Regions from separate parts of the Chryseobacterium sp. sg2396 genome, predicted to be linked through region 1. Evidence: riboswitches for the same ligand, from Rfam matches in the RefSeq annotation. Region 1 holds a riboswitch; the other holds the start of a gene.

The links. A riboswitch is a leader RNA that binds a small molecule or an ion and turns the genes downstream of it on or off. The one in region 1 is predicted to bind fluoride.
Region 2: linked by a shared signal. The riboswitch ahead of ACED20_RS07615 (voltage-gated chloride channel family protein) and the one ahead of ACED20_RS00695 (voltage-gated chloride channel family protein) in region 1 are both predicted to bind fluoride.

What each region holds. Positions count from the first base shown of each region.
Region 1 is NZ_JBHGAQ010000001.1:149,179-161,126, reverse strand. It holds gene ACED20_RS00710 (YeiH family protein) at 1-428, shown strand, start outside; gene ACED20_RS00705 (WD40 repeat domain-containing protein) at 490-1,455, shown strand; gene ACED20_RS00700 (hypothetical protein) at 1,485-1,949, shown strand; fluoride riboswitch at 1,970-2,036, shown strand; gene ACED20_RS00695 (voltage-gated chloride channel family protein) at 2,068-3,372, shown strand; gene ACED20_RS00690 (DUF190 domain-containing protein) at 3,383-3,739, shown strand; gene ACED20_RS00685 (phosphatase PAP2 family protein) at 3,747-4,349, shown strand; gene ACED20_RS00680 (outer membrane beta-barrel family protein) at 4,933-7,173, opposite strand; gene ACED20_RS00675 (EamA family transporter) at 7,332-7,748, opposite strand; gene ACED20_RS00670 (phosphatase PAP2 family protein) at 7,759-8,553, opposite strand; gene ACED20_RS00665 (HD domain-containing protein) at 8,567-9,157, opposite strand; gene ACED20_RS00660 (TonB-dependent receptor domain-containing protein) at 9,169-11,592, opposite strand; gene ACED20_RS00655 (IS1182 family transposase) at 11,798-11,948, opposite strand, start outside.
Region 2 is NZ_JBHGAQ010000005.1:229,031-240,978, forward strand. It holds gene ACED20_RS07600 (arsenate reductase family protein) at 1-221, opposite strand, end outside; gene ACED20_RS07605 (acyl-CoA thioesterase) at 318-785, shown strand; gene ACED20_RS07610 (sugar phosphate isomerase/epimerase) at 787-1,665, shown strand; fluoride riboswitch at 1,999-2,071, shown strand; gene ACED20_RS07615 (voltage-gated chloride channel family protein) at 2,103-3,407, shown strand; gene ACED20_RS07620 (hypothetical protein) at 4,721-4,882, opposite strand; gene ACED20_RS07625 (hypothetical protein) at 4,973-5,161, opposite strand; gene ACED20_RS07630 (MFS transporter) at 5,327-6,568, opposite strand; gene ACED20_RS07635 (hypothetical protein) at 7,054-7,236, shown strand; gene ACED20_RS07640 (hypothetical protein) at 7,240-7,779, shown strand; gene gwsG (grasp-with-spasm system ATP-grasp peptide maturase) at 7,776-8,780, shown strand; gene ACED20_RS07650 (hypothetical protein) at 8,773-8,961, shown strand; gene gwsS (grasp-with-spasm system SPASM domain peptide maturase) at 8,976-10,067, shown strand; gene ACED20_RS07660 (GLPGLI family protein) at 10,045-10,869, shown strand; gene rny (ribonuclease Y) at 11,789-11,948, opposite strand, start outside.

The DNA.
Region 1 (11,948 bases):
GTTTATGGAGTGCCATTGCCATTCACGACACAAGTTCAGTAGTGGGAGCGGCAAGCAAATATGGAGCTCAGGCTTTGGAAGTGGCAACTACGGTGAAGTTAGCCCGCGCTTTATGGATCATTCCTGTGGCATTTCTGTCTACATTTCTTTTCAAAAACAAAGGCAGTAAAGTAAAGATCCCTTACTTCATAGGTTTATTTATTTTGGCTATGATCGCCAACACCTATATTCCCTTTGTGCAGAATTTCAGTCATTATCTTACAGGGATTGCCAAAGCAGGGCTGACCTTAACTTTATTTTTAATTGGCTGCGGTCTCAACAGAAAATTACTGATGAGCGTTGGTTTTAGACCTTTAATTCAGGGCGTTGTACTTTGGGGCATCATTTCTGCTGCTGCATTATGGGCGGTCACTTCTTTTGCCAGTTAAAGATTTATTGCTTAATGTATTTGAACAAATTAATATTATACTTTACTAAACAACAAATAATATGAAATCACTACGATTTAAAATCTCACTGATAGTTCTGAGCTTTACGATAAAAGCATTCGCACAAGTTCCATTCGATGGGGATATTAAAAATAATTCACTTGCGGTTAGCCCTGATGAAAAAATAGCGGTGGCATCTTACAGCGATTCTACAGAAATTAAAATTTATGACCTATCCAAAGCCGAGTTAAAAACCACCATCAAAGGCTTTGTTAATCCCAGAAATATTCTTTTCTCTCCGGATGGAAAGCTAATTTACATTACCGATAGTAGTCTTGGATATCTGATGGTTTATGATTCTGACAATTATCAGCTGATTAAAAAATACCCGGTTGGCTATGGTGCCTTTGGAACTGCTATCTCAAACGATGGAAAACAGCTGTTTATCAACAATGAAGCAGCCAATACGGTAACATTGGTCAATCCAGGAACATCTGAGGTCAAGAATATCATTACGGGCTTCCATCAGCCCAGACAGGGAGTAAAATTTAATCCTGATAACACAAAGCTCTATGTGACAAATTTTGGAAACGACCATATCACAATTGTTGATGTTAAAACGCTAAAAATAGAAGGAGAAATGGAAGGCTTCAATAAGATCCGGGCAATCTCGATCAGTAAAGACGGTAAAACCTTATATGCAGCGAACAGTGGAACAAATGAGCTGCTTATGGTGGACATAGCCGGCAAAAACATTATTCATCGTATTCAGGTTGGTAAGGATAATTACGGAGCAAGTCTGTCACCGGACGGAAAACTTGTGCTGAGTGGTAACAAGATTGATAATACTATTTCAGTGGTCGATGTTAAAACCAATAAGAACATCCAAACTATCAAAGGTTTTAAAGAACCAAGACAAGCCATCGTTTTTTCAAAAGACGGGAAGTTCTTTTATGTATTGAACAACGATCTAAGTGTGGATAAGGTCAGTATGGCTAACTATAAGATCGTTCAGTCAATGAAATGATCAGGTGATAATAAATATTAATGTTTGAAATGGCCACAGAAATCTTACTGATCACTGAAGCAAAATCTTCTGATACAAAATCTTTTTACAAATGCAATACACCTTTGTACAGGAGCGTAAAGTCAGCCTTTGAAATGCAATTTGGTAACTTTGAAACTGATATTGATTTTTTAGCATTTTTTGAGGAAATAAAATGCAAAATTGAATATTTGGTGACTGAAGAAATTGACAGAAAGGATATGACAATCAGAAATAAACAACGTTCTGAAAATGTTGACTCGCTTTCGAAAAGATTAAGAACACACCGTCCCAAATGTATTATCATTATAATGAAAGATATTGAAAAATTTGTTTTAATGGCTATAGAAAGAGCAAAATTATCAGAAGTCTTATTTATCAAAAGTGTTCCATTCCCTGCAATGAGTGAAAGAAACAGAATCAATTGTGAGCTTGGAATAGCAGAAATTCTTAAAGACTATCTTGCAGGTCATTGATTTTTTACTACCTTTGATTATTCAAAAAAGGGAATGGTGTCTCCCTTATCCAACCGCCCTAAAAAAGCTGATGGCGCCTGATTAAAATTGAGTGTTCAACATTTAATCAGGATATATTATGCGGCATTATCAAAAATCTAAAGGGCAGAGATCCCTTATTAGAACAAAAGTATTTTTTAGAGCTTACCCAACCCTTCCCTATGTCATCAAATGGTTATTGATTAGCCTTATTCTTGGATCTTGTATCGGAACTGCGTCAGCATTATTTTTAGAAACATTAGGCTGGGTTACTGATTTTCGGGAAAATCATCTTTGGTTAATTGCCCTTCTTCCAATAGCCGGTTTCGTGATTGGATACATCTATCATCAATTCGGCAAAGAAGTAGAAGCCGGCAATAACCTATTGATCGATACCATTCACGACCCTAAAGAGATTATACCATTTCGTATGGCACCATTTGTTTATCTCGGTACACTCGCGACACATCTATTTGGAGGATCTGCCGGAAGAGAAGGAACTGCAATACAAATGGCAGGATCTATTGCCGACCAATTTACAAAACCACTAAAACTCGATCCAAATGAAAGAAAAGTTCTGATCATCTCTGCCATTGCCGCAGGTTTTGCTTCTGTATTCGGAACACCGTTGGCTGGAGCAATTTTTGGGTTAGAAGTCTTTTTGATTGGAAGACTTAAATATGATTCGATTTTTCCTGCATTTGCATCGGCAATCATCGCAGACTTGGTCACTAAACTTTGGAAGACCGGACATACTCATTATCATATTCCGACCATTCCTGATTTTTCTTTTTTAAATGGTCTTTATGCAATTACTGCGGGTATAGCTTTCGGGCTATGTGCTGCTCTTTTCAGCAAAACCATTCATCAAGTAAGCAAAATTTTTAAAACAAAAATCTCTTATCCTCCATTAAGACCTTTGGTTGGAGGTATTTTAGTTGCAACCGCTGTTTGGGCTTTAGGAACTACAAAATATATTGGGTTAGGAATTCCTACTATTGTTTCGTCTTTTGAACAGCAATTACCTGCCTACGATTTTGCATTAAAAATGATTTTCACCATTGTTACTTTAGCAGCAGGATTTAAAGGTGGTGAGGTTACCCCATTATTTTTTATCGGAGCTGCATTGGGAAATGCATTGGGCTATTTTATTCCGTTACCAACAGGGCTTTTGGCAGGAATGGGCTTTGTAGCGGTTTTTGCAGGAGCCACCAATACACCGTTGGCTTGCAGTATTATGGCAATCGAACTTTTCGGGAGCGATTGCGGTGTCTATGTTGCTATTGCGTGCGTAGTTGCATATCTTTTCTCAGGGCATAGCAGTATTTATGGAAGACAGATGATTGGTGAGCCTAAACACAACAGGTTTGGAAGTTATACCGGAAAAAGATTAAATGAACTTTAAAACTAAAACAATGCACACAGAAAATTTAGCCATCGTAAAAATATATTTCCGATACGGACAATCAGTAACAGGGCAGAACTTTTGGAGAAGAATTTGGAATAATAATTTAGGAGATTATCTTTTGAAAAAGGCAAGGCAAAGTTCTATCAATCAAGCCAATATTTTTACTGCAAAAAGCGGATATTTAAACAATGGCCGTATTCAATATAATATTTCTGAAATCCCTTCATCTGAAAATACCGTTTGTTTAGAGTTGATTGATGACTATAATAAACTAAAAAATTTCTTGAATGAAAACGCAGAGTTTTTAAGGGCAACACATTTGATACTTATCAATAATCATAAATTTAATTACGATTCTAACTGAAAATAAGATGAAAGACTTTATACTGAAAATTGACACAGAAATCCTTTTATGGATCAATGGTCATCATACAGACTTTTTGGATCAATTGATGTGGTTTGCAAGCGGAAAACTAAGCTGGATCCCATTGTATTTTGCTATTTTAGTATTATTAGTTCTAAAATATAAAAAGCAAAGTTGGTGGTTGATCATCCTTATTCTTCCATTGATAACTGTGAGCGACCAGTTAGCAGCATCTATTATTCGTCCCTTATTTCAACGTCTAAGACCAAGCCACACAGAAGGATTGCAAAACCTTCTGCATTATGTCAATGGTTACACTGGCGGACAATACGGTTTTGTATCTGCCCATACATTAAATGTTTTTTCACTTGCAACTTACCTCAGCAAAACAACGCATAAAAATATACGATGGTTACCATATGTTCTATTTCCTTGGGCATTTTTTGTTTCCTACAGCAGAATTTACCTCGGTGTACACTATCCTACCGATGTTATTGTTCCGATATTTCTTGGTATTTTGAATGGCTTATTGTTTTTCTGGATCTATCGAAAAATGAAACCTTTAATTTTTAGAGATTCACTATCCACAATAGATAATAACGACAAATAAAGCCATTTGATTATCAGAAATACAAGTTAGATCGATTCTGTATTTTCCAAATTAAATTGCAAAAGATCTCAATCTAATTGAAATCATAAATTAAAATGAGCTTTGTGGTTCTTGCTTAATTTGGCTCAATCGAACCAAATCATCGATAAAAGTGTTTGAAGATATGCTCGTCTTGTCACTTAATGATACAACTATTTGATAGCTATCTTTTTTTATAGATATAACATATTAATTATCAAACTTTTACAGGATTGTATTTTATGGTTTGAATTTTTTCACTTGAAATCTCAGATCTGTCTAAAATAAACAGACTAAAATGCTAAATCAGAAATTTCATAGGTATTGAAGCGCGGTTTGAAGTCTCATTAAGGCTCTGGTATTTTTCCTATTTTGGTTTATTATAACTTTTTTATAATAAATATAGTAATTCCAATATAATATTAGCTTCCTTCTCTTACATTCCTAACCAGTATAGTAATGTCACCTGCTACGTTTTAATGAATAATTTTATGAATGTTTTTTGGTACATTTCAGTATGTCATTATTTTATTTGTTAATGATTAAAGTTTTTAAGCTATAATTTTCAGCTTCCTTGCGAAGCCGCATTCAGAAAATCATCACTAATATCTTTATCTTTTTTTAAATCCATTTTCCCAAATTTATAACTGAAACTGATCCCGAAAGAACGAAGCGGTAAATATCTCACAGAATATGAGCTGTAATCACCTGTTTCAACAGTTGTCGCCTGTTTAATATATCTGTTGAAAGGATTTGTTGTTGTAATTCCTATGCTTGCTTTTTTATTCCAAAACTGTTTACGGGCTGCAATGCTATAAGTAATCGACTGAGGATTTTTTCCCTGAATATTGTTAGCTGCAGAATTATAATTCCCAAACATTTCTATGATAAAATCTTTTGGAAACTGATAATTCATATTCAGGTTTAAGCGGTAACGGAATCCCATATCAACATTTCCAAAATAATCACTGACAATATATCTGTGAAACAGCATCATATTCCCACGAAGATTTAATTTGTTATTAAAAAACGGAAGCGAACCCGATAAAATACCTCCCGAATTATACTCTTTTCCAATATTATCTCTGGAAGTCACAGAAACATTGGTATAATCTTTACCATTCACAGTATAAGTCGGATAAAATGTAGTAATTTGTTTCAAATCCTGACTGTTGATTCTTTCTGTAAGTGTGAATGAGAGATTAGCACCACTTTCAAAATTTTTGTTGTAACCCAATTCCATATTATCACCAATTTCCGGTTTTAATGAAGGATTTCCGGTAGTAATGTTATGAGGATCACTGAAATTTAAAAATGGATTCAGCTCAGCATATTCAGGTCTTTCTACCCTTCTTGTATAAGCTAATTTTACGGTTTCTCCACTTTCAAATTTATGAGATAAAATAAATGAAGGAACAAGCAAACTGTAAGATGGAATGTTTGTATTTTGATAATCAATCTTAACGGTTGTGTATTCATAACGTGCTCCGGCTCTTACATCGAGCCAATTATTAAATAATTTTAATGAAGAAGAAAGATACGCTGCATACACTCCCATATCATATTTTAAATGGTAAGACTGAAATGGATCTGATTGGTATTGTCCGGATAAATCATCCAGAACATTCACATCCGTATTATTGGTAATGTGCTGAAAAATCGCTTTTGTACCCATTTCTAACGTAACATTATCATTGATTGGCTGTACATAATCTATCGATAAATTATGACTGATATCTGTTCCCGGATTACTTCCCATAATACCATCATAAGGAGAAAAAGCTCCCGCCAAACTTTGAGTCTGCAAATAATTACTTTTTGGTGAACCATAACTTACCACATAATCTGCAGTCAATTCCTGACCTTCTTTCTGAAACGTTTTTCTGTAGCTTAAATTTCCATCGATGGAATTTACCGAAGAACGATTGTCAGAATTTCTGTAACCAATAATGGACTGTGCGTTCGAATTGGAAAAATCATTGATATATTGTTCCTGATTGATAAAACCGATACTTTTATTGGCAAAATCATTGTAAGAAACTGAACCGCTCAAGGTATTGGTTTTATTAATTGACCAATCAAAACCTAGACCTGTACGATAACCGTGGCGTTGAAAATCTGTATAACCGTTTTGCAATAATCGGGTTTGAGTTGTTTCAGAATGTGAAAATCTGTCCTGTGAAAATGGCGTTCGTGATTTCAGCTGTGCATTTCCACTGAAAAAAGCATTCATACTGAAATTATTATTTCTAAAATTCAGATTTACAGAACCTGTTTCAAAACGTGTTCCAACAGAAGTATTGATAATCCCATTGATTCCTTTTACTTTACTCTCATTCAGAACGATATTGATGATTCCTCCGGTTCCCTGTGCATCATATTTTGCTCCGGGACTTGTTACCGCTTCGATACTTTTGATCTGACTTGCCGGAATCGAAGCCAATGCATCTGCAAGACTGTTCCCGAAAATACTTGAAGGCTTTCCATTAATGAGAAATCTTACATTCGGATTTCCCTGCAGTTCTACATTTCCGTCTGCATCTACAGTTACCTGCGGAACTTTTCTTAGAACGTCGATTGCAGCTCCACTTTGAGATGTTACATCATTGGCAACATTATAGACAATTTTATCAACTTTATTTTCGACAATGGCTTTCTTACCGGAAATAATTACTTCCTGAATATTTTTGACCTGATTATTTTTTACAGTATCAATTGGTTTACTGTCTGTTGTTCCAGCAGTGGTGGTTTGAGCATTTACTAAAACAATAGAAAGTAAAGCAATAGGTAGTAATAATTGTTTCAAAGTGATTTATTTATGCGACAAAAATGAAACCCAATTCTGAAAAAATCTTGAATATATAAGCATTAACATAAAAAAGTACATTTTAACTTTCATTAATGATTGATATAAAAAGACACAAACCAGTTATTCTTACCTTTTTGTTTCTTAATAAGTTTACATTATTTTAATGCAAATAATATCGTTCCGCTGATTATCAGCACCGCTCCCATTGCAGTTTTCAGAGTCAGCGTTTCTTTAAAAAACAATACGGCAAAAATAATGGCTATGGCAACACTTAATTTATCAACCGCTGCAACCTGCGAAACTTTTCCAATTTGCAAAGCTTTGAAATAAAACAGCCAAGACAATCCTGTTGCAACGCCTGATAATACAAGGAAAATAATATTAAACTTTGATAACGAACCAATATCTTTCGCTTCTCCTTTGATGAAAACAACGCTCCAAACTAATACCAGAATAATAATCGTTCGGATTCCTGTCGCAAGATTAGAATTGATATTAGACACTCCTATTTTAGCAAAAATAGCCGTGAATGCAGCAAAAAGTGCTGAAAGTAATGCATAATAAATCCACATTATTCAAGGTTTAAAAATTTTTAACAAAACCAATTCCCACGCTTTTATTTTGGTAATAAGGCATAACCATTGTTGCCGAATTTTTATTTTTTCCGCCCAAAAGATGATTGATTTTTGGATAAAGCCAATATGCCAATTCCGTGGAAAGAATCCCAAATCCTGCACCTCCAACTACGTCTCCAAACCAATGTTTATCATTCATCATTCTGTAAACTCCTGTAAAAATGGCTAGTGAATATCCCGAAATTCCCAATAGAAAATTAGTGTCCTTATATTCTCTGAACATAAATTGTGCAGAAGCAAAAGCAATCGCAGTATGTCCCGATGGAAATGATAGATTATTGGATTGGTCCGGCCTTTCCTCCTTTGTTATATGTTTTAAAGGAAGTACAAATGCAGAAGTAATCAACATTGAGGTTCCATAAATGATAGTTCTGTCCCTGAAATTGTGTTTCCCTTCAACTCCAAATGCATTTAACCCATAAACCAAGGCTGCAGGAGCAAATTGCGTGTAGTTGTCTAACCTGATATGATCTGGTTGATGTTCATTGATTTCGTCTCTTGTGGAGAAATTGAGTTGTTTTAAACCATTGACACTTAAGCTTGCAACTCCATATCCAATCAACGCAGTTGGAATGATTAATTTTTTATAGCTTAAAGTATTTTTTTCTGTATTTAAGACAACGGCGCTGTCTTTCTTGACTTCCTGAGTCTGGATTGAATCATTATTCTGAGCGGAAAATTTCCCGCAAACTGATAGTAAAATGAAAAAGCCGATGGCTGCTTTATGACGATAATTTGACATTTCTTTTTGGGTATTAAAATTTGTTAGAAGAATTCATCAACTGAATATTTACATCTTTAAATTTCTCGAGAACGTCTTGTCCATACGATGTAAAATAGTGTTGATGTTGTAAAAATATATGGTTCTCCATTTGCCATTCTTCATTGGTAAAAATTAGTCCGAGAAATTTTTCGAACTCAAGTCTTAAAGCTTTTTCATATTGATAATAATTAGTTCTTGTTAAATGAAACATATCTGCATCACATATAATTTTTTCGATATCTGAAACAGGATTTTGAGGATATTTGGTTGAATCAATACATTTTAAAACCTTGTCAATGAAGAATTTATCACAATTGAAATTCTCTAAGAAATTCTTGGCAATTCTTTTACTTTCTTCTTCGTGACCTTTGTAACAAGAGACATATCCACAATCGTGAAACCAAGCCGCAATCTCCAAAGCACAAAAGTCTTCATCAGCAAGTGTATTTTCTCTCGCTATTTCACGTACCGCAGAAACCACTTCGTAAGTGTGGGTTATATTGTGAAAAGTCAGCTGCTGAGAAAGATTTTCCGTTAGAAATAGTATAACGTAATCTCTTACTGCCTGTAATAAATTATCCATTACAATTTGTATTAAAACTTATAACTATATCCTAATCGTATCACTTGCGTTTCGTAGTAATCATCGCTTGTGTAGCGGAAACCAATACCTTGAATCTGTTTTTTGATGACCATCGTATTCAACAAATCTGTAGCATTAAAGAACAACTCTCCTTTACCTTTCTGGATAGATTTTTTCACACCCAAATCCATTGAAAACCTTGAACCTATTTTCCCTTGCGGAATAATATCCGGAGCAAGATAAACGGCCGTCAACTGCGCATCAAATCCGTTGGGAAATTTGAAAGTATTATTGAATTTCACATTTCCAGATATGGCTTTTTGCATTTCTGCTGAAAAAGAATTCGGAGTTGGATAAAGATTGGTTACGCTGAAAGCATCAATCTGGTTTCTGTAAAGATTTCCATTAATATTAAAAGAATATGCTTTTGAAACCTTTTGATTCCAGATCATTTCGAGTCCCGAATTATAGCTTTTTCCAGCATTTTGAAATACTGCATAAACCAAAGTACTTTCTGGAACAATACTGGAAATTCTTGTAATCGTTCCATTAGCAAAACGATGATACAATGCAGAATACAGATAACCATTATCCCAATTGTACTTGTGCCCCAACTCCACCGAATTGGTAAATTGTGGACGCAATTCCGGATTACCGACTTTGATAATTTCTGCATCATCATATTTTGGAAAAATCCTAATATCAACTTCATTCGGACGGTCTACTCTTCTGTTATAGAAAATCGAAAATTTATTTCTATCATTGAGTTTATACGCTAATCTCAGATTTGGAAATGGCTGCATATAATTGTAGCTGTCACTTTTGTAAGTCGGATGATTTGGGTTCACATCATATTGGATTTTCACATATTCCAATCTCACACCCAACTCGGCTTCCCATTTTGGAGTTTCAAATATATAATTGGCATAAACAGCTGGAATCAATTCTTTGTAAGTCGCCCAACCTCCTGCATTAAAGTCCAAAACAGAGTTTGCTCCGGGAATAAAGTTCATATTAGTGGGAATACTTCTATTTCTAAGCTTGATTCCGGTTTCTAATCTTCCGTATTTTAGAGGTTTTATATAATCAACATTGAAATCATAAACCTGTTCATCCGATAATAATTTGAAAGCATCTGTTCCTGTGGAAGCTGGCAAGTAGTTATCATAAAAATATTTTTCATCTTCTCTGTGAAATGTATAATTGAAACCTACATTCAGCAAATGCCCTGCTTCTTTGAATTTATGCTGATAACTTGCCGTTCCCATAATCGTCGTCTTCAATTCATCTTCCAAAAACTGCCACAAACGAAGTCGTTGCGACCTATCTCCGTTAAAAAAAGGCTGGTCTCCGCGGTCGATTATTTTTTCACTTCCGTACATTCCGGAAACGGTCAATGAGTTTTGAGAATCTATATTCCAGTCAAGGCCAGCTTTTGTGGTAAGGAAATTGGTATTTCTGTTTCGTTTTAACTGAGAATTAATTACAGTTCCATCATCAAAAGTTCTCGTAACAAATTCATTTTTATTCAATGTTTGCGTGTAAAGATTATCTGCCTGCAGAAAGAGATTGACTTTATTTTTTCTGTAATTAAGAGACAACGAAGGATTGATTTTCGGTGTGAAAGTATATTGAGGTCTTATGGTTGGAAGATTCTCTTTTCTTTCCCAAAGGGAACCCGTTCCATAGGTAAATCCGATTTTACCGTTCCAGCCGTTTTGTTTGTTTTTCTTCATAATCACATTGATGATTCCTGCATTTCCGTTCGCATCATATTTTGATGAAGGATTGTTGATGATTTCAATTCTGTCAATCAAAGAAGCCGGAATATTATCCAATCCGGTTTGGCTTCCGAAACCAGTAAGTGCGGTTTGTTTTCCATCGATCAGAACAGTCACTTTATCATTTCCACGAAGTTGAACTTTACCGTCCTGAACCGTAACTCCGGGAAGATTCTGCATCGATTGAAGAACCGAACCTCCACTTTGGCTGATGTTATCTGCAACGGAATAGGTTTTCTTATCAAGCTGATTGCTGATTTCATTTTTCTTTGAAGCCGTTAAAACAACTTCTTCGATTTTTGTTTCTTTATTGGTATCTGGTTCAAGTTCTATTTGTGGAATCTCTAAAAACTCTGATAGACTTCCTACAAAAAGTGGCTGCCTCTGCTTTCGAAATCCCGAAAGTGAAAATTCCAACTGATAATTTCCCGGCTTGATTCCCGTTAACGAAAACCTGCCTTCTTCATTGGTAATTGTTCCTGCTACAAATGCGGTATCTTTTTCTGTTCTTGCCAATACATTCACGTAAAACAAAGCCATTTTGTTCGTTTTATTTTTGATCAATCCTGAAATCGTAATTCCTGCAACCTGAGCATACGCTATAGATGAGAACAATAACGTTATCAAAAAAAGCAATAATCTGATCCTAAACATTACATTTATTTTGATACAATATTCAGTAATGATTTAGAAGAAATTTTGAATTTTAAAAAATCAGGACAATCGATTTGAAAAAAGAAAGAGGCTGTCTCAAAAGGGCAGTCTCTTTTAGTATTAGGTTTGATAAAAAAGTTTGTTCAGTTTTTATATTCAAAAGAAATTGAAAAAGGAAGATAATAACTCAGAAAAGCAGTCTTTTTCAGGCTGCTTTTGACATTTTCTTCAGATTATGGGCAATGGCAAGTATGCCGATTTCCACCTCGACCTTAGTTTTCCCCCGAAGCATGAAGCGTTTAAAATTTTTGTTGTGCTTGAGCTGGGCAAAAACAGGTTCAACATCGTGACATCGC
Region 2 (11,948 bases), on a different contig from region 1:
TTTTCCGTCAGTGTTTTTACATCCAGCCCTCGTTGCTTGATCTGAGTAGACTTTTTGCTGAACAGTGCTTCATAAGACTTTGTTTGCACATACATTTCGGCAAGTTCATCTTCCGTCACCGGATCTTTCTTTATTTCCCGGATTTCCCATCCGGTAAGGTCGAACTGAGCAAGGATCTTTCGGCAGGTATCACAGGTTTTGAGGTAAAATACTTTTTTCATTTATTTTCAGGAATTTATTTACATTTCGGTTTTCAAAAGTAAGATTTAATCCAAACTTTTAAAAATTATAAATACCTTTAATCAAATTTTTACAGGATGGATAACAAACCGGTTACCTTTCAGTTTATTTCAGAACCTTCGGACGTGAATTACGGAGGCAACGTCCATGGCGGAAGCGTCATGAAATGGATCGATCAGGCAGGATACGCCTGCGCCACAACCTGGAGCGGAAATTATTCCGTAACGGTTTACGTTGGCGGAATCCGTTTTTATGAGCCGATCAAGATCGGGGAAGTGGTAAAGGTAGAAGCGCAGGTAATTTATACCGGTTCTTCGAGCATGCATATTTCCATTAATGTATCGTCGAGAAACCTGAAACAACCGACGTTCGATAAGAAAACCCACTGCATTATTGTTTTTGTAGCAGTGGACGAAAACGGCAAGAAACTTCCCGTTCCCAAATGGATTCCGGAAACTGAAGAGGAAAAACAAAAGGAGCAATATGCCATCCGGCTGATGGAACTCAGGACACAGATCGAAGACGAAATGAAGCCGTTTTTATAGTATGCAGCGAAAAGATTTCATCCAACTTTCGTCGCTGGGACTATTAGGTTTATATGCCTGCGGAATTTCTAACCTTTCAAGCAATACAAAGACATTGGCCATTCAATTATACACTGTTCGTGATGCTCTTTCCGAAGACCTGGAAAAAACACTGGAAAAGCTCGCCGGATTAGGTTTTACCCGCCTGGAAATCTACGGTTATAACAGAACCTTTTTCGGGAAATCCCGAAACGAATTTCAGGAGATCCTGAAAAATACCGGAATGAAAGTCATCAGCTCCCACCACACTACCGGAATCCTTCATCATGATCCCGGAACCCTGCTGAACGGATGGGAAAAATCGGTGGAAGACCTTTATGACATCGGTGCAGAATATATGGTCTGCTCTTATCTTTTTCCGGAGGAACGTACTGCGGACAACTACCGGAAGCTTCCGGAACTTCTGAACAAGTCGGGGGAAACTGCCCGTAAAGCAGGAATTCGGTTCGCTTACCACAATCATGATTTTGAATTTGAAAAACTTGATGAAACGGAAACGGTTTATGATTTTATTTTAAAAAATTCTTCCCCGGATGTTGTTAAAATGGAGCTCGACCTCTACTGGATGGCAAAAGCAGGGATGGATCCGCTGACCTATTTTGAAAAATACCCGAAGCGTTTTCCGCTCTGGCATGTGAAAGACATGAAAGCCGGGACAAAGGATTTTGCAGAAATAGGAAACGGAAGCATCGATTTTGAGCGCATTTTTAAAGCCCGAGAAAAAGCAGGGCTGAAATATTGGTTTCTGGAACAGGATACCAGTGATAAGGATATGTTTGAAAGCATTACGATAAGCCGGGATTATATTCTGAAAAACGATTTTTTTCTGAGGAATATTTAATGGGCATAATTACTGGAATTCAGAAAATTAAGAGAGATGACAAAAATTTTCTGGGTTAAAATTTAAACATCTTCTAAGAGTCTGTTTAAATTTACCTTTTATATTTTAACATTAAGAATTTAAGCTATTTTAGCTTAAAAAAATAATATGTCGGTTGCCCTGCGATATTCAATAAAATCAATTGAAATCATTGTATTAAAGTGAAGAATAAACAAAGTTTATTTAATTCAGAAAATTAAGAGAAATGACGGAAAGTTTGCTGAATTAAAATTTAAACATCCTCTAAGTCTTGTATTTTTAATTCAAACTATCTAAAATTATTTTTATCTTTGCATTACAAAAGGAAATGGTGTTCTTCCTTCCCCAACCGCCTCGTTTCAAACGGGCTGATGACGCCTGATTAATAGATTATCAACCATAATTTGATCAGGAAAACTATGTCTAAACTTCAGCGCACTTTAAGCACATATCTTCAATTTCATATAAAATTCTTTTTCAGGAAATACCCATCGCTTCCGTATGTCATTAAATGGCTTTTGATCAGCAGTATCATCGGCGGCCTGGTCGGAACTGCTTCAGCAGGTTTTTTAATGTCCCTGCAATGGGCAACGGATTTCCGGGAAAGCCATATCTGGATCGTTGCTTTTCTTCCGTTAGCCGGTTTTCTGGTGGGTGTACTTTATCACCATTTCGGAAAAAATGTGGAAGCAGGGAATAATCTGTTGCTGGAAAACATTCATGAACCCAATGACACGATCCCTTTGAAAATGGCTCCGTTTGTGTATTTGGGAACCATCGTTACGCATTTCTTCGGTGGTTCGGCAGGCCGTGAAGGAACAGCCCTGCAGATGGCCGGAGCGATTGCCGACCAGCTCACCAAACCCTTCAGGCTTGATAAAAATGAACGCAAAGTCCTGCTTATTTCTGCAATGGCCGCAGGATTCGGTTCGGTTTTCGGAACTCCACTGGCCGGAGCCGTCTTCGGACTGGAGGTTTTTCTCATCGGAAAGATTCGTTACAATGCTATTTTTCCGGCTTTTGTAGCTGCCATTTTAGCGGATATTGTTACGAATCTCTGGAAAGCCAAACACACGCATTATCACATTGATTTTATTCCGAAGCTTGAATTTCTTCCGGTTGCCTACAGCATTCTTGCAGGCATTGTTTTTGGAATCTGTGCAGCAGCATTCAGTAAACTACTCCATAAAACCGATTTCTTTTTCAAATCCAAAATAAAATATCCGCCGCTGCGTCCCGTAATTGGGGGAATACTCGTTGCCGCTGCTGTTTTTGCGATGGGAACCACCCGTTATATCGGATTGGGAATCCCTGCTATTCTGGAATCTTTTGACCAGTCCCTCCCTTTTTATGATTTTGCTTTGAAAATGATTTTCACCATCATTACGCTTTCCGCGGGTTTTAAAGGCGGAGAAGTAACTCCGCTGTTCTTTATAGGAGCCACCTTGGGAAGTGCCTTATCCTTAGTAATCTCGCTTCCGTACGGTTTATTGGCAGGAATGGGATTTGTGGCAGTTTTTGCAGGAGCAACCAATACCCCGCTGGCCTGTATGCTGATGGGCGTTGAATTGTTCGGCGCAGAATGCGGGGTTTACGTAGCGATTGCCTGTGTGGTATCCTATCTCTTTTCCGGAAATAACAGCATTTATACGAAACAAAAAATCGGGGAAGCCAAAAACATACGATCCGAACATCTGGTCGATAAGAGTTTTGAAGATGTATAACAGATAAATGATGAGTGATGAATTATGAGTGATGAGTGATGAATGTTTGTTTTGAATAAGCCATTTGATTTTAGGCAGCCTGCTCTTTTAAGCACAGGCGGCTTTGTGAACCTTAAAGAAGCATCATTCCGGAAATATCTTCGCGAGCTTTGTACTCCATTAGCCGACAGCAGATAACAGGTCGTCCCTACGGGGCTATATTAATATTTTTATTTACAACTATTAACAGGCAGCTCCTACGGAGTTTTTATTCCGCTTCCGTTCTTCAATGGTCTGTTCAAAAATTTTGGTTTCATCGCTCTTATAAGCACCTGCGGCTTTGTGAACCTTAGAGCAGCAAGATGGTAACAAACTCTTCGTGAGCTTCGTGTTCCATCGGCGGACAGCAGATAGCAGGTCGCCCCTACGGGGCTTGATTAATATTTTTATTCATCTATGAACAGGCAGCTCCTACGGAGCTTTCAGTCCGCTTCCGTTCTTCAAAACATATCATATTGTTCAAAAATTCTGGTTTCACCGCTCTTATAAGCACCTGCGGCTTTGTGAACCTTAAAAACAACATCATAATAAAATCCTCCGTGAGCTTCGTGTTCCATCGGCGGACAGCAGATAGCAGGTCGCCCCTACGGGGCTTGATTAATATTTTTATTCATCTATGAACAGGCAGCTCCTACGGAGCTTTCAGTCCGCTTCCGTTCTTCAAAACATATCATATTGTTCAAAAATTCTGGTTTCACCGCTCTTATAAGCACCTGCGGCTTTGTGAACCTTAAAAACAACATCATAATAAAATCCTCCGTGAGCTTCGTGTTCCATCGGCGGACAGCAGATAGCAGGTCGCCCCTACGGGGCTTGATTAATATTTTTATTCATCTATGAACAGGCAGCTCCTACGGAGCTTTCAGTCCGCTTCCGTTCTTCAAAACATATCATATTGTTCAAAAATTCTGGTTTCACCGCTCTTATAAGCACCTGCGGCTTTGTGAACCTTAAAAACAACATCATAATAAAATCCTCCGTGAGCTTCGTGTTCCATCGGCGGACAGCAGATAGCAGGTCGCCCCTACGGGGCTTGATTAATATTTTTATTCATCTATGAACAGGCAGCTCCTACGGAGCTTTCAGTCCGCTTCCGTTCTTCAAAACATATCATATTGTTCAAAAATTCTGGTTTCACCGCTCTTATAAGCACCTGCGGCTTTGTGAACCTTAAAAACAACATCATAATAAAATCCTCCGTGAGCTTCGTGTTCCATCGGCGGACAGCAGATAGCAGGTCGCCCCTACGGGGCTTGATTAATATTTTTATTCATCTATGAACAGGCAGCTCCTACGGAGCTTTTAGTCCGCTTCCGTTCTTCAATGGTCTGTTCAAAAATTTTGGTTTCATCGCTCTTATAAGCACCTGCGGCTTTGTGAACCTTAAAAACAACATCATAATAAAATCCTCCGTGAGCTTCGTGTTCAAAAAGCATTACTCCCAGAATGACAAAAACCTCCCGGAAGATCCGAAAGGCTTTTGCGTATTAAATGTGGAAATGTTTAGTTCTAATCGAGACAAGCTCTTATATAGCATCGTTACAAGTGTAAACCTGCGGACAAGCGATGTACTGAACACAGTAAAATGGTCCCGTTACAGATCCTGAACAGCTGCATCCGCATTTTGAAAGATCCGGCGTTCCGCTTATTCCCCCTGTGATGTTTCTAAGCTCTGCTTTTTTTAGCTTTTTCGCGTTTTTTAAAAAATTGTGCATTGTGATTGGTTTTTAAATTAAACAATTTGGTAACGTTTCAAAGTTAAACAAATATTAATTATTCAAAGCATAATTTAATATGAAATTTGATAATTTATTTATCTTGTTCCACTTATTGACCGTATAACGTAAAAGTTGTTTTAAATATTTCTTAAACACCGGAATTTATTCTACGAATTCCAGGTCTTTATCATGCGTTTCCGAAACGGTAAGAGCTGAATAAAACGCCAGCCCGAAGACAATGGCTCCCACCATGGCAGCACTTATGATTACGGAAAAATCTTTCTTTAAAACATCAAATGCAAAGATCATCACCGGAACCAGCCCGCGTACCATATTCGGGACGGTAGTGGTAGCTGTGTTTCTGATATTTGTACCGAACTGCTCGGCGGCCAGCGTAACGAACATTGCCCAATATCCTGTTCCGAGCCCCAGCCAGACGCAGAACATATAATATTTCGTTTCCGAGTTCGTATTTCCGAACAGCATGATGGCTACCCCGACAATGGTAAAGGCAAGCATATAAAAGATAGCCATTTTCCGGGATTTCAGAAGATGCGAAATAAACCCGCTGGCAAGGTCACCAACAGAAATACCTATGTAAGCCCACATAATCGCCTTCCCTGGATTAAGACTGGCAATGCCCATTTCCGGTGCAAACTGATTGGCCAATACGGCTAAAATCCCAATGCAATACCAGGTAGGCAACCCGACGGCAATGCATTTTAAATATCGGATCAGACGGTCTTTATTGGTGAAAAAGGAAAAAAAATTTCCCTTGGAAACCGATTTATGTTCAATGTTTTTATAAATCCCGGATTCGGAGACACTGATTCTCAGAAAAAGCAGCATGATTCCCAGCACACCGCCGATGAGATAAGAAATATTCCACCCGCCTGCCAATTCTACCGTAAGTTGCGCCACCACTGCTCCCATCAGGCCGAAACCGGCTACAACGGACGTCCCGATAGCTCTTAAATTCTTCGGCAGGCTTTCGGAAACCAGGGTAATTCCGGCTCCGAGTTCTCCGGCAAGGCCAATCCCTGCAATAAATCGCAATCCGGCGTACTGGTATACCAGATGCTCTTTTGGGAAATGAGGCAGGAAACCGCAGGCAATATTAGCCAGAGAATAAACGAGAATGGATCCGAACAGGACTGAAAGCCTTCCCTTTTTGTCTCCGAAAATCCCCCAGAAAATCCCGCCGATCAGCAGGCCGACCATCTGGGCATTCAGGATAAAGGTTCCGTCCGTATCCGGATTAAGCCCCAACGCTTTCAGACTGGGAATCCGGACAATGCCGAACAGCAGCAGATCATAGATGTCTACAAAATAGCCCAAAGCGGAAATGATTACGGGGATTGAGAAAATATATTTCAGTTTTGAAGAGGAGGAGAGTTCCTGCATGGTAATTTTAAATTTGACTAAAAATAAAAATTAATTTCAATCCTGCGGTATTTTAATTTCGAATTAAAGTAATTTAATTAAAAAACAATGATACATTGATATTTTTAATTTTTAAATCAATGTCTCGGGACTTTCTTCTACTTTTTCAGCGGTAAAGTTAATGCTGCCTTAAAATTTTTAAAAGAATTTAAAAACCTCTTTTTTAAATCAAAAAAAATATTTAACATTGTAAAAAAGTTAACGAATAATTGTTTCCAACAACAGAATATCTTTATGTTCAGGGAACTTATCGTATAAAGTGAGAATAATAAAATTCCGGGCTTTCTTACATTATTATGACTAGCTAGGAACCGAAATATCTAAACATGGAGTATGCTGTAGTACGTAATACAGCCGAAAGATGGATAAATAAGCCTGCAGGTGGCACCAATAAAGATCTAACGTGTCTAAACTTTGATCTGATTATTAACTACAAAACTTTAAAAATGAAAAAACAGCTAAAGTCCTTACAAGGCAAGAAATTAAATTCTAATGACATGATTTCCGTAAAAGGAGGAAAAAAGGCGCTTGAACCTACTAAAACGATGGTTCTTACGAACAGTAACGGGCATACCTCAGATGACGGATCAACGGATGATTCAGACTGGGCTTCCGGTTCAGATTTGTAAGGTATGACTATCCTAAAAAAAGCAGAAAGCCAATTCTTATTGGCTTTCGTTTCTTTAGTCCTGCTGGCCTCATGTTCAGGTTATAGCGCGACGGCCTCCGATTGGCATAATGAGAATGACAATTACAGTTATTTGTTTACCAGTAACAATCATGATATTAAATTTCACAGTTATGGCGGACGATATTTAGCCCATAGGATATTTTACCGAAAGTATGGAGAGCTCGTTTTTACTTATTATGACCGGTTAAGACAAATTAAAAAGGAAAAAGGCAATGATGTGTACTACAGCCTGTTTGTCGTCAAACATATTCCTGAAGAAGTACGTCGGAAAAATGATACGGTAACGGTGAAGCTTTACAACAAGGAAGTCATCAGCTTCAGCGAAAATGACAGGAAAGGAAGGAAAAAAATCTACAAAAGGTATTTTACTTTCGGTGATACGAATTACCTGTTTGTCGGGGAATATAAAAGATTTTATAAAGACCAGCCTGCGATTTATGAACGTCATATGTCCCAGGAAATGGAAGGATTGGAATTATGAGCGAAATTTTAATTATCTCAAAAGCGGATTTTGAACTGACTACCAACAGCGTATGCGACTGGCTGAACCATTACGGGGTTCCTTTTATAAGGTTGAATGTGGACCGGATTGCCGATCCTTTGTATTATGAGGTATTTATAAATCTGAATGGTCATGAGCTGGAAATTTTTGATAAGGTTAATAGCAGAAAAATCGATCTTAAAAAGATAAAGGTCGTGTGGTGCCGAAGGTTTATTGATATGGTGTACGAACAGGTCGTCACGCAGGAAAAGGAGATCGATGGGAACGTCATCAGGTTTGCCAAATTCCATGCTGCTGAGCGAAACCGGTTTTTAAGGATTCTTTATGACTTTTATCCGGAATGGAAATGGTTCGATTATTATAAGGATTCTCTTAAAATCGATAAGATTGAAGTTTTAAGACTGGCGAAAAAGCATGGCTTAACGATTCCTGAAACCTATATTGCCAACAGCCGCGAATCTTTACGGAAAATTTCAGATCTGAAGAAAAACCTCATTACCAAGCCGATTTTCGAGGGGGTTACGTTCTCTGATTCAAGGGGAATGTACGGTACCCATACCCAACCGGTTAAAAAATGTGAGATCGACGTATTCACACCGTCTCTGTTTCAGGAGAACATCCTGAAAAAGTTTGAACTGAGAATATTCTACCTCAGCGGTAAGTTCTATCCGATGGCCATCTTTTCATCGAAAAGCAGCCGGACCCGAACGGATTTCAGGAACTACGATATCTTCAATCCGAACCGGTGCGTACCCTATCATTTGCCACAGGCCATAAAAGAAAGCCTGACTGATCTGATGAATGATTTACATCTTTCTTCCGGCTCTATCGACATGATTAAGCATGTGGACGGAAGATATATTTTCTTAGAAGTAAATCCTGTAGGTCAATTCGGGATGGTTTCCCAGCCGTGCAATTATTATCTGGAAAAAGAAGTGGCAGAATTTTTAATACAACAGAAAGAAAAAGAATATGCCTGATCATATAAAAAAGATTATTGAGAAGAATAAAGGATCTTATATCATAAGAAATCTCAATGCGCTGTTCAGCCCGAACGAGAAGCTTCCGGATTACCGGGATTCCAATATCAAATCGTCTCTCCAGAACGGCTCCGGAATCTATGTAAGTAAAAAATTTTATAAAAAAATATCGAAGTTTTGACCTCACAAAATATAATGCATAAGCTCTATGCCGATATTATTCCCGTAAAAGGATATTCGCGCTCGATCCTGTTTGATATGACTAAAAACAGGTACTGGTATATTCCCAACGAATTATATGACATTCTCACCCAGGATATTGATTTTGAAAATTTGCAGGCACTCTATCCTGAAGACCGTAAAACAGTAAAGGAATATAAAAGGTTTTTACAACAGCACGATCTTATTTTCAGGATATCCGATGATGAAACAGTTGCCTTTCCACCCATTGACATGAAATGGCATATCCCAGGCAGCATTAGCAATATGATTATCGATGTGGATTCTGAAACGTCCTTTGCCTCACTGTCGAAAATAGATAACGAAATAGGGAAATTAGGCGTTGAAGCCATACTCTTCCGCTGCTTTTCAGAAAAAAGGCTGCGGGAACTTAAGAAATACCTCATTTGCCTGAGCGATAATCCTAACAACAGGTTGCGTGATATTCAGCTTGAAATCAGCATTCAGGGAAAATCAAATTCGAAAAGGACAACAGCTGACTTAAATGAAATTGCAAAACTGCCGATCGTCAGTACGGTCACCATTTATACTTTAAATAAAAAACTGTTAACTGCTCCGGCAGAAGACAGTAAAATCCAAGTTTTGAAAAAATCCGTTACAGGACCCAAAAACTGCGGGACCATACAGGGAAACATTGATTCAGTAAACCTCGAAATTATTTCGGAGTCCATGCATCATAACTCCTGCCTGAACTGCAAACTTTCGATCGACAGTTCCGGGAATATAAAAAACTGCCCTTCCATGAAGCAGAGTTTCGGAAATATCGAAAATACAGGTTTGGAAAAAAGCCTTCTTCATAAAGATTTCAGACGATACTGGAACCTGACGAAAGACGACATTGAAGGCTGTAAAGATTGTGAATTCCGGTATGTCTGCACGGACTGCAGAGCTTACACCGAACGCACTCATACAGACAAAGACGGCCTGGACATTTCAAAGCCATTAAAATGTGGCTATGACCCGTACACAGGCGAATGGGAAGATTGGAACACCAACCCCTTAAAACAAAAAGCAATTCAATATTATGAAATGGAAAAATATAGTTAAAGTACTGCTCTTTGCAGGTTTACTTTCTAACTCGGTGTATGCACAAAGCTATAAGATCGATTACCGGATGAACTTTAAAACAGACTCCCTGTCTGAAGAAATGCAGATGAAGGATATGGTTCTGCTGATTAAAGGTAAAGAATCAAAATTCTACTCCCGGGATCAGTACCTGAACGATTCATTGGTCATTGAAAAGGAAAAAGCCGGAGCGGAAGCACAAAAAAAATACGATTATCAGTTTATGGTTATCAAAGATTACAGACAAAAAAAGATTTACCGGTTCACTGTTTTGCTCAGGGATCTGTACAGAATTTCAGAAAAGAGCACAAGCTTTAAATGGGAAATCACCAAAGACACCAAAAAAATCGGGGATTATACCTGCCAGAAGGCAATGCTCCTCTATTCCGGCCGTACATGGGAAGCATGGTTTACCACAGATATTGCTTTGCAGAACGGTCCTTATGTATTTGACGGACTTCCCGGACTGATCGTCTCCATGAAAGATACCAAAAACAATTATGAATTTTTGCTTGCTGCAATCCGGAAAGATAAAAGTATCGATATTGCTTACTTCTCTACCAAACCTTTAGACATCAACCGCAAACAGTGGGTTAAAGTTCAACAGGACTATTACAACGATCCGTACCGGGAAATGAAGTCAGGAAATGTAAAAGCAGTCTGGCAGGATGCCAACGGGAAAAGATTCGTACCGAATTACAAAGAATTAACGAAAACAGAACAGCAGTACATGAAGAAACACAACAATCCCATAGAACTGGCCGATGCTATCCAATATCCTTAAATGATAAGAGATTTATTCTCTAACAGATGGCAGCCAGCTAACAGCAAAATAAGACAGGCATCCTATCGGGATGCTTGTTTTTTTTTAATATTATCGAATATATTCTTCAACCTGGATACGGAGAAAAGATAGGCGTAACGTCCCATCAAATATAAGGGGAGAGGAATAGCAAAGTACATTTGCGGCAGAAGAGCATCGTGATCATAAGACCGGATGAAATCCGGTTTAATAAAAGCGGACGACAATCTAACTGAACGTGAACCCGAAATAGAAAATAGAGCAAAAGGCTGGAAGAAGGAAGCCGGATGCCGGAAGTTTCTTCTGTTAAAATATTGCCAGCGGTCTTACAAATTAAATGATCTTATTTGTTGTATTGTATCAAGAAGAAGATCCCGGTGATATTTTTTCTTTTTTATTTATTAAATCGTTGAAAATAAACCAAATACCATCACTTTTACGTTAACTTATTTGAAAAAAAATGTAATACACAGGCTCAAAGGCGAGGCTATTGATATCACCCTTTCAGGGCTGGATGAACGCTCTAGCGGATTTAAAATATTGAAAATTATTTAAGTAATGTAAGTTTGATGTAAAAATAGAATTGCTTATGTGACATTCAATTTAATATATTTCATAAATTACGTCGGGTTTAGCACGACACGAAAATTGCAATTCCAAATTGGCTTTAGCCAAAATGCATTGTAGATTTTGGCTAAAGCCGCTCATTATCCGACATAGGATAAATGGGCTTCCTTCGAAAGGCTCAGGATGACATTGCCCATTTTTATTGAAATTTGAATAATTTATGTATACCGAACTCACGTTATCAAATTAAACACCATTAGTATTGGCTTCAATATAATTATCATAAAAAAACCTTCCAATTTCATGGAAGGTTTTATCTAATATGATGGTAATTTTATCTTGCAATGTTCACCGCTCTGGTTTCCCTTATAACGGTTACTTTCACCTGTCCCGGATAGGTAAGCTCATTCTGGATCTTTTCAGAAATATCGTAAGATAATTGAGAAGCTACTTCGTCATTTACTTTTCCGCTTTCCACCATTACCCTTAATTCT